DNA from 2 places in the Pseudarthrobacter sp. LMD1-1-1.1 genome. Region 2 is predicted to be linked to the other one. Evidence: predicted binding sites of a transcription regulator. Region 2 holds the regulator's gene; the other holds the start of a gene.

Region 1 (6,344 bases), on a different contig from region 2:
GCGGCAATCAGGTCCTCGTACTCACCTGACTTGGCGTTGAAGCCGTTGTTGGTCTCAAGGTCGGCAACCTTGGAGGTAACAACGTAGCCATCGAAGCCGGCGTTCTGGGCGATCCAGCGCAGCGGCTGCACCAGTGCGCGGCGGACGATGCCCACAGCTGCGGCGGCGTCGCCTTCGAGGGCCTTGACGGAAGCGTCCTCATCCAGTGCCTTGAGGGCGTGGATCAGGGCGGAGCCGCCGCCGGCAACGATGCCTTCTTCGAGGGCAGCGCGGGTGGAGGACACAGCGTCCTCGATGCGGTGCTTCTTTTCCTTGAGCTCAACCTCGGTGGCAGCGCCGACCTTGATGACTCCGATGCCGCCGGCAAGCTTAGCCAGGCGTTCCTGGAGCTTTTCGCGGTCCCAGTCGGAATCGGTGCGGGTCAGCTCGGCGCGCAGCTGGGCAACGCGTGCAGCGACGTCCTCGGCAGAACCGGCGCCGTCCACGATGGTGGTGTTGTCCTTGGTGACCGTGATGCGACGGGCGGTACCCAGCACCTCCAGGCCCACGGAGTCCAGGCTGAGGCCCAGTTCCGGGGAGACAACCTGCGCACCGGTGAGGGTGGCGATGTCCTGCAGCATGGCCTTGCGGCGGTCGCCGAAGCCGGGAGCCTTGACGGCTACGACGTTCAGGGTGCCGCGGATGCGGTTGACGATCAGCGTGGACAGGGCCTCGCCCTCAACGTCCTCGGCGATGATGAACAGCGGCTTGGAACTCTGCAGCGCCTTTTCGAGCAGCGGCAGGAATTCCTGGATCGAGGAGATCTTGCCCTGGTTGATCAGGATGAGTGCGTCCTCGAGGACTGCTTCCTGGCGCTCCGCGTCGGTGACGAAGTACGGGGACAGGTAGCCCTTGTCGAACTGCATGCCCTCGGTGAGGACCAGTTCGGTCTGGGTGGTGGAGGACTCTTCGATGGTGATGACACCATCCTTGCCCACCTTGCCGAAGGCCTCGGCGAGCAGTTCGCCGATTTCGTCGCTCTGCGCCGAGATGGCGGCAACGTTGGCTACCTGGGTGCCTTCGACCGGGCGGGCGTTCTCCAGCAGGCGGGCGGCCACGGCCTCAACCGCAACCTCGATGCCGCGCTTGATCTGGCCGGGGGCAGCGCCGGCTGCAACGTTGCGCAGGCCTTCCTTGACCAGCGCCTGTGCCAGGACCGTGGCGGTGGTGGTGCCGTCGCCGGCAACATCGTTGGTCTTGGTGGCTACTTCCTTGGCCAGCTGTGCGCCAAGGTTCTCGTAGGGGTCGTCCAGCTCGACTTCGCGGGCGATGGTGACGCCGTCGTTCGTGATGGTGGGGGCACCCCACTTCTTGTCCAGGACGACGTTGCGGCCGCGGGGGCCGAGCGTCACCTTGACGGTGTTCGCGAGCTTGTCGATGCCGGCCTCAAGGGACCGGCGGGCAGCGTCGTTAAACGCAAGCTGCTTTGCCATGGTTTTGTCCTTTCAAAGACAGAAACCCCGCGCTGCCGGCCAGCGTGAGCATGGCCGGCAGCACGGGGATCCGGAAGAGTTACTTGACGACGATTGCCAGGACGTCGCGGGCGGACAGCACGAGGTACTCGGTGCCGCCGGTCTTGACTTCGGTTCCGCCGTACTTGGAGTAGATGACGACGTCGCCAACGGCTACGTCAACGGGAACGCGGTTGCCATCTTCGAAGCGGCCGGGGCCTACGGCGACAACTTCGCCTTCCTGCGGCTTCTCCTGTGCGGAGTCCGGGATGACCAGGCCGGAAGCCGTGGTCTGCTCGGCTTCGAGCGGGCGGACAACAATACGATCCTCAAGAGGCTTAATAGAGACCGACACTCGGACCTCTCCTTTTCGTCAGCAAATTCGTGGACTGGAAAGCTTTCCGCCGTAGCTGGCAAACCGTCGTCGCGGTGCCGGCAGCAGCCTGGCTGGCAGCTCTCCATGTGTTAGCACCCTCCTAGGGAGAGTGCTAATGAAGACTCTATGTATGAGTTAGCACTCGGTCAAGGTGAGTGCCAACGTTTCGTCATGGGCGTACAGCCCGGGGCGGACGACGGCAGGTGGCCGGGGACGCGAAATGGCGCCCTGTCCCTACCGGCCCAGGTCGTCGAAGTCCACGTCCTCGCCGCCCTCCGTGTCGCTGCCGCCCTGCTTCCGTCCCCGGAAGAGCACCCAGCCGGACACCGCTGCGGCGAGCAGCGCAGCAGCGAGGAAGAAGATGCTCCCGGCCCGCGCGCCGTCGTACAGCCCGCGGATGTCCCGGGCCTCCTGGGTGTTGTCCTGGACGTCGTTGCCTCCCACCGAGTAAACGGTGGCGTTGAACGTATCGAGCAGGAAGATGATCACCAGCAGCGCGATGCAGACCACGGCCACGACGGCGGCGGCGATCAGCACAGGACGGGCGAACCTGGCCGGATGGCGGTCCCCGGACTCGTGGTCGCCGGTCTCGCGGGGGGCTGCGCTCTCATCCATGGATTCAACACTATCCGCATCCCGGCCACGCGCTCCTCCACTAGGCTGGAACCCATGGCTCAAGCTCCCCAGGACCAGATTGCACAGGACCAGATCGCACCATTGCTGACCCCCGAAGGCTGGGAGTTGCTGGCGTCCCTGGGCCCCTACCGGGACGAGGACTCGTTCGAGCTGAACTCCGCGCTCCGGAAAGCCGGACACCCCGCCGTGCTCGTGTCCGCCGTCCTGACGCAGTCACGGCTGCGGACCAAGGCAGAGGGGAAATTCGGGGAGTTCGCCCGGCAGATGCTGTTCACCCAGGCGGGCCTGGAGCAGGCCACGCGCCTCAACGTCGCCGCCCACCACGCCCAGCGGTTCGCTGCCGCGGGGATCAGCCGCGTGGCGGACCTGGGCTGCGGCCTCGGCGCCGATTCCCTGGCGCTGGCCTCCCTGGACATCAATGTCACCGCCGTCGAAATGGACGAAACCACGGCGGCGTGCGCCACGGTGAACCTCATCCCGTTCCCCAACGCCACAGTGGTGCATGCGGATGCGGAATCGGTTCCGCTGGACGGGGTGGATGGCGTCTGGCTGGACCCTGCCCGGCGGGTCACCTCCACTTCCGGCACCAAGCGGATCTGGGACCCCGAGGCATTCTCCCCGCCGTTGTCCTTCGTGGAATCACTGGCCGCCCGGGGCAAGGCAGTGGGCGTGAAGATGGGACCGGGCATGCCGCATGAATCCGTGCCCGCGGGCTGCGAGGCGCAGTGGGTCTCGGTGGCCGGTGACGTCACCGAGGTGACCCTGTGGTTCAACGCCGTGCGCCGGCCTGGAGTCCGCCGCGCCGCGTTGGTCCTGGGGCCGAAGGCTCCGGCGGAGCTGACCAGCCCGGAGGATTTCGGCGGCGGCCCGTCAGCGCCGGTGGGACCGGTGGAGGGATACCTGTACGAACCCGACGGCGCCGTGATCCGCGCCGGACTGGTGGCGGACGTAGCACTGCAGCTCGGTGGCCACCTGGTGGACGAACACATTGCCTACATCTGCGCTCCGGAACTCCTGGCCACCCCGTTCGCCCGGGCCTACAAGGTCCTGCAGGTCATGCCCTACAACGTGAAGGCGCTCAAGGCCTGGGTGAAACAGGAGGGCATCACCGTGCTGGACATCAAGAAGCGCGGCACCGCCGTCACCCCCGAAGAGCTGCGGAAACAGCTGCTGCCCGGCGGAAAGAACGCCAGGAAGGGCGGCAAAACGGCCACCCTGGTCCTGACGCGCATCGGTGAGGACCGGGTGGCCATCGTGGTGGAACCCGCCTAGCTGCCCCTACTGGGCGCGCATGAACTCCTCGGCGGCCCGCACCTGGTCCGGGGTGGGCCGGACGCCCGTGTACAGGACGAACTGTTCGAGTGCCTGGATGGTGGCCACTTCGGCCCCCGTGATCACCGGCTTGCCGGCCGCGCGGGCGGCCTTGATGAGGGGGGTTTCGGCGGGCAGCGCCACCACGTCGAACACCAGGCGGGCCGCGTTGATGGCTTCCGCCGGGAAAGCCACGGTGTCCGCTTCCGTCCCGCCGGCCATCCCCAGCGGGGTGACGTTGATGAGCAGGTCGGCCGTCCCGCCGTCGAGCGCTGCCCGCCACTGGAAGCCGTACTGGTCCGCGAGCGCACGCCCCGCGGCCTCGTTCCGGGCCAGGACGGTGACGTCGGTGAATCCGGCGTCCCGGAGGGCGGCAACCGTGGCCTTGGCCATGCCCCCGGCGCCCTGCACCAGCACCGAATAGTCCGTGGGGACTGCATTGGTGGCGAGGAGTTGTTCGATCGCGGTGTAGTCGGTGTTGTACGCCTTGAGGTGCCCGTCCGTGTTCACGATGGTGTTCACCGAGTCGATGGCCTTGGCGGAGGGGTCCATCTCGTCCACCAGGGCGATGACGTCTTCCTTGTACGGCATGGAGATGGCACAGCCACGGATGCCCAGCCCGCGGACACCGGCAATGGCCTGTTCCAGGTTGGTGGGTGCGAAGGCCTTGTAGATCCAGTTCAGGTCCAGCTGCCCGTAAAGGTGGTTGTGGAACCGGGTCCCGTTGTTGCTGGGACGGGCCGAGAGCGAGATGCAGAGGGTCATGTCTTTATTCAGAATGGGCACCAGACCATTAAACGCGTTCCAGCCCAAGTGGGTAGCGCCAAGTGTCGTTTTGACGCCTCAAAACGACAGTTCGCGCTACTTAGTTGGGTCGGGGGCAGCCGGCTCCCGCGGGGAAAGGCCCGACGGCGGCGGGCAGCTTTCCCGGAGCGGGCGCCTTCCCTGCCAGCACGGCGGCCAGCGCGTCGAAGGCGGCGTCGGTCCGGCCATAGAGTGCCACCTTCACCGGCGCACTGGACCCCTGGAGCGGCCACGGAGCGTCGAGGGACACGGCGATGTCCCCACCGGCCGGTTTTCCACCAAACCCGATGAGGTTGACCAGCGGGCCTGATCCCACGGTGAGCCCGGCGCGCGCTGCGGCGGCTTCGAAGCGCTCCCGGTCCCCCGGTCCCCCGCCGGCCACCCGCACGGAACCGGGCACCAGGGGTCCGCTGCAGGGACCGGAAACAACGGTAACGGCCGACGCCGAGACCTGGGCGGACAGGGCGGCCCCGCTTCCGGCCGGCGCACCTGAGCCCGCTGTTCCGGCAGGCGGGGTGGTCCGGGCATGCCAGATCATCATGGTGGCCACCCGCTGCGCTGCTTCATCCAGGCGTGCGGCGGGAAGGGTGCCGGCAGCCAGGGCCTGGACGATGGCGGCGTGCGCCTGCTCAACGTCCGCAGGCATCAGCAGCAGGTCGGCACCGGCGGCCAGTGCCTTCACTGCAGCCGCGCCGGCCGGGTACTGCTTGTCAACGGCGCCCATGTTGAGGGCGTCCGTCACGGCCACGCCCTTGAAGCCCAAACCCCTGAGCGCCGAGTAGCTGGGGGCAGAGAGCGACGCCGGGACGCCTGGTTCCAGCGCGGGTACGGCAATGTGCCCGGTCATGACCACGGGGAGGCCCGCTGCGACGGCAGCCTCGAAGGGTTTCCAGTCCCGGCCCCGGAGCACGTCGATGCCTGCCGGCTGGACGGGGAGGCTGAGGTGGGAATCCGCCGTCACCGAGCCGTGTCCGGGAAAGTGCTTGACGGTGGGGAGCACGCCGGCGTCCAGCATGCCCTGGGAGAAGGCGGTGCCCTGGGCCGCCGCCGCGGCCGGGTCGCCGGACATGGAGCGCGCCCCGATGGTGGGGTCTGCAGGACCGACGGTCACATCCGTGTCCGGCGCGAAGTCGAGGTCGAAGCCCAATGGCACCAACTCGCTTGCCAGGCCCTTGCCGGCCTTGCGCGTCAGGTCCAGGTTGCCGGCGGCCCCGTAGCTCATGGGAGCGGGCCACTCGGTGAGGGGCGGCCCCAGGCGTGCCACCGCGCCGCCTTCCTGGTCCACGCTCATGATCCCGGGCCAGCGCCGTCCGTCGGCGGCCACAGCCTGCTGCAGCCGCTGGTTTACGGCGCCCATGGCGGCCACGTCCACCTTTCCCTGCGGGTCGCGCGGCACGTTGTCGCCCATGATGATGGATCCGGCCAGGTGGAGGCGCTGGATGAGCGCGGCGTGGGCTTCCACCTGGTTGCCCTTGAAGAACGGGAGCAGGACCTGCCCGGCTTTCTGCTCCGGCGACATCGCCGCAACGGCCGCCACGGCGGCCTCCTGGTCCCGCTGCTCCGGTCCCCACCCCAAAGGCCGGGAACCCGGGTCAGGCGACGGGGAAGCCGGAGGAGGCGCCGGCGTCGTACTTGCTGATGCGGTGGGGGACGCGTCGGCGGGCGGGGCGGAGGATGAGGGCGGTGCGGCGCTTGGGGCGGCTGAACAGGAGGCCAGCGCCATTGCG
Region 2 (6,344 bases):
GCGGGAGGCCGGGCTGGATGTCAGCCTGGACCTGATTTACGGCACGCCGGGGGAGTCGCTGGCGGACTGGCGCCACTCCCTGGAGACGGCACTCTCCTACCAGCCGGACCACATCAGCGCCTACGCCCTGATTGTCGAGGACGGGACCAAGCTGGCCGCGCAGATGCGCCGCGGCGAGGTGCCGGGAATTGACGACGACGACCACGCCGACAAGTACGAACTCGCCAACCAGCTCATCACCGAAGCCGGGCTCGGCTGGTATGAGGTCAGCAACTGGGCGCGGAGTCCGGAGCACGCGTGCCGCCACAACCTGGCCTACTGGCGTGGCGACGACTGGTGGGGCATCGGCCCCGGCGCGCACTCTCACGTGGGCGGGGTGCGCTGGTGGAACGTGAAGCACCCATCCGCTTATGCGAACCGCCTGTCCCAGGGCCTGTCGCCTGCGGCGGGCAGGGAGACCCTGGATGCCGACACCAGGAACCTGGAGCGGGTGATGCTGGAGGCGCGCCTGCAGTCAGGGCTTGAAGTCTCCACTCTTAGCGCAGCCGGACGGCATCAAGTGGCCGGCCTGATCGCGGACGGCCTGGTGGAACCTGCCGCTGCCTTCCAGGGCCGCCTGGTCCTCACGCTCAAGGGCAGGCTCCTGGCGGACGCGGTAGTCCGCCGTATCCTGCCCGACTGACTGGGCCCACGCCCGTCGGGTCCTCCCCGCGGGGCCGGTGGACCCGCGGGGAGGCGCGGCTACTTAATCCAGCGCAGGTTGTACTGGTAGCGGTGCGGCTGGCCCTTGTTGACGTGGATCCCTGCTGCCACGGAGAAGCAGGTGAGCGCCACCCAGATCAGGGTGGCGATGACCGCGAAGATGTTTCCCACATAAGGGATGAACACCAGGATGTTGGCCAGCACGGCGGCGATGGTGGGCGGCAGGCTGAAGTTCAGCGCTTCTTTGGATTCCTGCGCGGTGAACGGGCCGCGGTCACGGAAGATCAGGTAGATCAGCAGCGAGGGGACGCACCCCAGTATCCCGCCGAAATGCGCGAGCGTGGCCCATTGGCGGTCTTCGCTGGCCGTGAGCGGCAGCGCATTGGCGGGGACGCCATGGTACTCGGAACGGCCCTGGCCGTCCCTGTGATCACGTGCGTTTTCTGCCACAGTCTGTTCCTTCGGAGGTGCAAGTGGTGCTGACTTCATGTACGGGCGCGGTGTGCAGCGGCCTTCGGAAAAGGCGCTGCACTACCAAGAATACTGGCTCCCGGGCCGGGGCCCGGCCTTCAGGGGACGGTGAGGAAGTCGATGACTTCCTCAACCCGCCCCAGCAGCGACGCTTCCAGGTCCGCATAGGTACGGACCGCGCCCAGCAGTTTCTGCCACCCCAGCCCGATGTCCTCCTTGGTGGCGTGCGGCCAGCCAAAGGCCTTCAGGATTCCGGTCTTCCAATCCTGTCCGCGCGGCACGGCAGGCCATTTGTCGATCCCGAGGACCGCAGGCCGGATTGCCTGCCAGACGTCCACATAGGGATGGCCCACGATCAGGACATTTCCGGCCGCGCCGGGGGATGCCATGACGGCGTCGGCTATCCGGGACTCTTTGGAGTCGGGGACGAGGTGGTCAACGAGCACGCCGAGGCGCCGGCCCGGCCCAGGTTTGAAGGCGGCAACTGCAGCGGTGAGGTCGTCAATGCCGTGCAGGGGTTCGACGACGATGCCTTCAACCCGAAGGTCGTCTCCCCAGACCTTTTCCACCAGTTCGGCGTCGTGCTTGCCTTCCACCCAGATTCGGCTTGCCTTGGCGACCTGGGCCCGCTGGCCGGCGACCCGGACGGAGCCTGAGGCTGTCCTGCCGGCGGCGGGGCCGGAGGCTGCCGGCCGGGCGGCGGGAGGCATCAGCCGGATGGGGCGGCCCTCAAGGAGGAAACCGAAGCCGAGCTTGAAGGACCGGGACTTCCCTCGGCGGTCCTCCAGCGCCACGACGTGCATGCCGCCGGACTTTTCCACCCGGGTGACGGCGCCCACCCAGCCCGACTGGAAATCCTCGAGCACCATGCCCCGCTCCACCGGCACCTCGGGCAATTCCGCCTTGGCCGGGGCGGAAACGCCGCGGGGCCCCCAGTTTTGGTAATCCATGGATTCAATCCGCCTAGCGCTAGGTCCTCCGCACCGGAATTTCGCCCGGAGCGGTACCAATGCTAACAACGGGCCGAGGCATAATAGACTGTTAGCACTTAGGCATGTCGAGTGCTAACACTGGTGGCACCTGGCGGTGTATGCGCCCCGGACCATGGATGGAGGTGGAGAGTGAGCGAGCCACGCAAACTGGAAGTGCTGCGGGCCATCGTGGAGGACTACGTCCACTCCCGCGAACCGGTCGGGTCAAAGGCATTGGTCGAACGGCATCATCTTGGCGTTTCCAGCGCAACCATCCGCAATGACATGGCGGCCCTTGAAGACGAGGGATTGATCACGGCCCCGCACACCAGTGCAGGCCGGATTCCCACGGACAAGGGCTACCGGCTCTTTGTCGACCAGATCTCGGCAGTCAAGCCCCTGTCGGCAGCGGAGCGCCGGGCCATCCAGTCCCTCCTGGAAGGCGCAGACGACCTCGACGACGTCCTGGACCGCACCGTCCGACTGCTGTCGCAGCTGACCAACCAGGTGGCTGTGGTCCAGTATCCGCACCTCAGCAAGGCACTGGTGCGCCACATCGAGTTCGTGCTCCTGGCCCCCCGCAAGGTGCTGGTGGTGCTGATTGCGAACAGCGGCAAGGTGGAGCAGCGGGTCATCGACGTCGGCCAGGACCTTGGCGACGACGCCCTGGCCGCGCTCCGCACCCGCTTCCTTGCCGCACTGGCCGGAACTCCGCTCAGCCAGCTGGCCAAGGCGCTCCCCGCCGTCGTGGCCGGCACCGCGCACGGCCAGCGCCAGGCCGCGCACGCCCTGGCACTTGGCCTCGAGGGGCTGGCGCAAAACACCAGGGAGGACCGGATGGTCATGGCCGGAACGGCGAACCTGGCCAGGTCCAACGTGGATTTCCCCCTCAGCATCGGCCCCGTGCTCGAGGCACTGGAGGAACAGGTGGTGATGCTGCGGCTGTTGAGCGAAATGGCCCAGGACCACCGGGGAGTGGCTGTCAGTATCGGAAGGGAAAACCCTTATGACGGCCTTGCCGAAGCCTCCGTGGTGGCCACCGGCTACGGCCCGGACAGCGCCGCGAAGGTAGGGATCCTCGGCCCAACCAGGATGGACTATCCCACCACCATGGCCGCCGTCAGGGCTGTGGCCCGCTACCTTTCCAGGATTTTGGGGCCCTGACTCTTCGCCGCCGGAGCCTTTTCCGGACCGGAACACAGAGCGGGGCCGCCCAAACTGAACGCAGTACAACAAGGAAGAGATACGAACTTTGAGCAGCCACTATGACGTCCTTGGAGTCTCACCCGAAGCTACGGGCGAAGAGATCAAAAAGGCCTACCGCAAACTGGCCCGCACCCTTCACCCGGATGTAAACCCCGGTGCGGACGCTTCAGAACGCTTCAAGGCAGTAACTCACGCCTACGAGGTCCTTTCCGACCCCCAAAAGCGGAGGATCTACGACACCACAGGCAACGAGAACGGCACGGACAACGGCTTCGGCGGTGCCGGTTACGCGGGCCAGGGCTTCGCTTTCCAGGACATCTTCGACACCTTCTTCGGCGCCGGTGGCACCTCCGGCCCGGCTTCCCGCGTCCGCCGCGGCCAGGACGCCCTCATCAGCGTCCGGGTCGACCTTCGCGACGCCGTGTTCGGCGTGAACAAGAAGCTCGAAGTGGATACTGCCGTGGTCTGCCCCACCTGTGACGGATCCTGCTGCCGGCCCGGCACCCACCCCGAGCGCTGCGACATCTGCGGCGGCAGCGGCCAGGTCCAGCGGGCCGTGCGTTCCATCCTGGGCCAGGTCATGACGGCCGCCCCCTGCGGCACCTGCGAAGGTTTCGGCACGGTCATCAAGGATCCATGCAACGAGTGCAGCGGCCAGGGCCGTATCCGCAGCCGGCGGTCGCTGACCATCAAGGTTCCCGCTGGTGTGGCCACCGGAACCCGGATCCAGCTCGCCGGGCAGGGCGAAGCGGGACCTGCAGGCGGACCGACCGGTGACCTGTACGTGGAAATCCGCGTCAACAATGACGCCACCTACGTGCGGGAAGGCGATGACCTCCACGCCACCCTGCACATCCCCATGACGGCGGCTGCACTGGGCACGGACGTCAGCCTGGAAACGTTCGACGGTACCCAGGACATCGACGTCAAGCCCGGAACACAGTCCGGCGAGATCATCACCCTGCGTGGCCTGGGTGTCACGCACCTGCGGGGATACGGCCGCGGGGACCTGAAGGTCCACCTCCAGGTGGACACTCCGGCCAAGCTCGACCCGGCACAGGAGGACCTCCTCCGGCAGCTCGCCAAGCTCCGCGGCGAACAGATCACCGAGGGCAAGCTCGCCGCCAGCGGCGGCATGTTCGCCAAGCTCCGGGACCGGCTCGGTAACCTGTAGCGGTGAGCAACCCCGTCTTCTTCACCTCCGCCGGTTCACTGGCGGGCATGGTGCCCGGCCAGCTCTTTGTCCTCGAAGGGGCGGAGGCCCGGCATGCAGTCACCGTCAAACGCCTGTCTCCGGGCGAGGCCGTGGACATTGTCGACGGCGCCGGCGCGCGCATGAGCGGCAAGGTCGCCTCCGCCGCGCCCACGGGACTTGAAGTGGAGTGCGGCGCACTGGCAATGGAAGACAGGCCGGACGTCCGTCTGGTGCTGGTTCAGGCCCTGGCCAAGGGCGACCGCGACGAACTGGCCATTGAAACGGCCACCGAGCTGGGCATCGATGCCGTCATACCCTGGCAGTCGGAGCGGTCCATCGTGCGCTGGAAAGGTGACAGGGCCGCCCGCGCCCACGCCAAGTGGGAGTCCACCGTGGCCGCCGCCGCCAAGCAGGCGCGGCGCGCCTGGATCCCCGAGGTCCGGGCCGCCGTCGATACTGCCGGGCTTTCCGCCGCCGTGGAGGGTGCAGACCTGGCCGTCATCCTCCACGAAGATGCCGTGCGTCCGCTACGGACCGTCCTGGAAGCGTGGCAGGGGAGTGGGCACGACGGAATCCGGGAAGTCCTGCTGATCGTCGGCCCGGAAGGCGGAATCAGCCAGCGGGAAGTAACGAAACTCTGCGACAAAGGCGCTGTGACCGCCCTGTTGGGGCACCACGTCCTGCGGTCCTCCACGGCCGGGCCTGCCGCCGTCGTGCTTGCAAGCGACATCCTTGGCCGGTGGACGGCTACCTGACCTTGAAGGACCTGGTGTCCTCGTTGCGGTCCGGCTCCCCGCCGGACCCTGCCTGCGCCACCCGGAGCTCATAGCCGCCGGCCGGCAAGGTCAGTGCCAGCGTAAAGACGCCCGCCTGCCCCTGCCCGGCGCCGGCCGTGGTTTCACCGGTCAGGAACGGGGCCTTGCTGCCGCCGTCCCCGGACTGCAGGATCTGCCAGCGGAGCTTTGCTCCCGGCGACGTGCTGCGGCCGGTGATCTTTACGCTGCCGGCAGGCACCTCGGTGCTTTCCTGCGGATCTATGATCCACACCGGCGCCACCAGCCCGGCTGCCCGGGTCATCAGTGCGCCCAGCTGGACTTTTCCGAACGCGACATAGTCCGTGTGGCCGTCCACGAGGATCCGCACCCGGACCTGCTGCCCTGTGTCGATCAGGCCCGAACTGGCAGCGGCGGCGGTCGCCGTGTAGATCAGCTGTTGGATGGCGCGGGCGGCCATGTCGGCGTCGAGGTTGCTGTTGAAGGCGTCGGCCGAGACGTCGACCGTGATGATGTCCTTGCCCGAGATGGAGGTGGCAAGTTTGTCCGGGTTCTGCCAGGGCGTAAAGAAGTCGGGGTCCAGCGGCTTCTCCGACATCATGGCGCGCAGTGCCCGCGTCACCGGGTTCTCCTGTTCCGGAACGTCCCGGAACTCACGGTAGAGGAAGATGTTCCCTCCGCTGCGGCCAATCCAGTACACCGGGGCCTTATTGGAGGACTGGGTGGTTTCCAGTGGGGCGCTGGTGGCCGGCGCGTCCGGCATGGTGCCGCCTGTGGCCGGGACTGAGGCGGAGGTGGCGGAGGGCGTTGGTCCGTTCTCGGCGGTGCAGGCTGCAAGGGCGGGAACGAGCACCAGGATTCCTGCGAGGACGGCAGGGCGCACTCGGCCCATCGGTCGTCCTGCCCGTTCGGGCACAGAGGTTTCCGGCACTGTCCTGCCTAGTCCTTTCCTGGCGTGGCGGGCCGATCCCCCTGGCGGCCTGGCGTTCCAGCAGACGCTGGATTTCCAGCATTGCACAGGGGAGG

The links. The regulator HrcA, encoded in region 2, represses chaperone genes, less so after heat shock. The targets are predictions, from matches to a motif close to TTNGCACTCGNNNNNNNCGAGTGCNAA.
Region 1: groES (co-chaperone GroES) is a predicted target of HrcA. The motif match lies at 2,002-2,028, and genes of this name have one in related genera.

The regions. Positions count from the first base shown of each region.
Region 1 is NZ_JBEGHP010000001.1:647,008-653,351, reverse strand. It holds gene groL (chaperonin GroEL) at 1-1,472, opposite strand, end outside; gene groES (co-chaperone GroES) at 1,552-1,845, opposite strand; gene MRBLMD1_RS03200 (hypothetical protein) at 2,101-2,481, opposite strand; gene MRBLMD1_RS03195 (class I SAM-dependent methyltransferase) at 2,536-3,774, shown strand; gene MRBLMD1_RS03190 (shikimate 5-dehydrogenase) at 3,781-4,599, opposite strand; gene MRBLMD1_RS03185 (glycoside hydrolase family 3 N-terminal domain-containing protein) at 4,679-6,136, opposite strand.
Region 2 is NZ_JBEGHP010000025.1:291,533-297,876, forward strand. It holds gene hemW (radical SAM family heme chaperone HemW) at 1-682, shown strand, start outside; gene MRBLMD1_RS20070 (DUF4870 domain-containing protein) at 742-1,152, opposite strand; gene MRBLMD1_RS20075 (DUF3097 domain-containing protein) at 1,272-2,123, opposite strand; gene hrcA (heat-inducible transcriptional repressor HrcA) at 2,295-3,308, shown strand; gene dnaJ (molecular chaperone DnaJ) at 3,397-4,524, shown strand; gene MRBLMD1_RS20090 (16S rRNA (uracil(1498)-N(3))-methyltransferase) at 4,527-5,300, shown strand; gene MRBLMD1_RS20095 (GerMN domain-containing protein) at 5,293-6,210, opposite strand.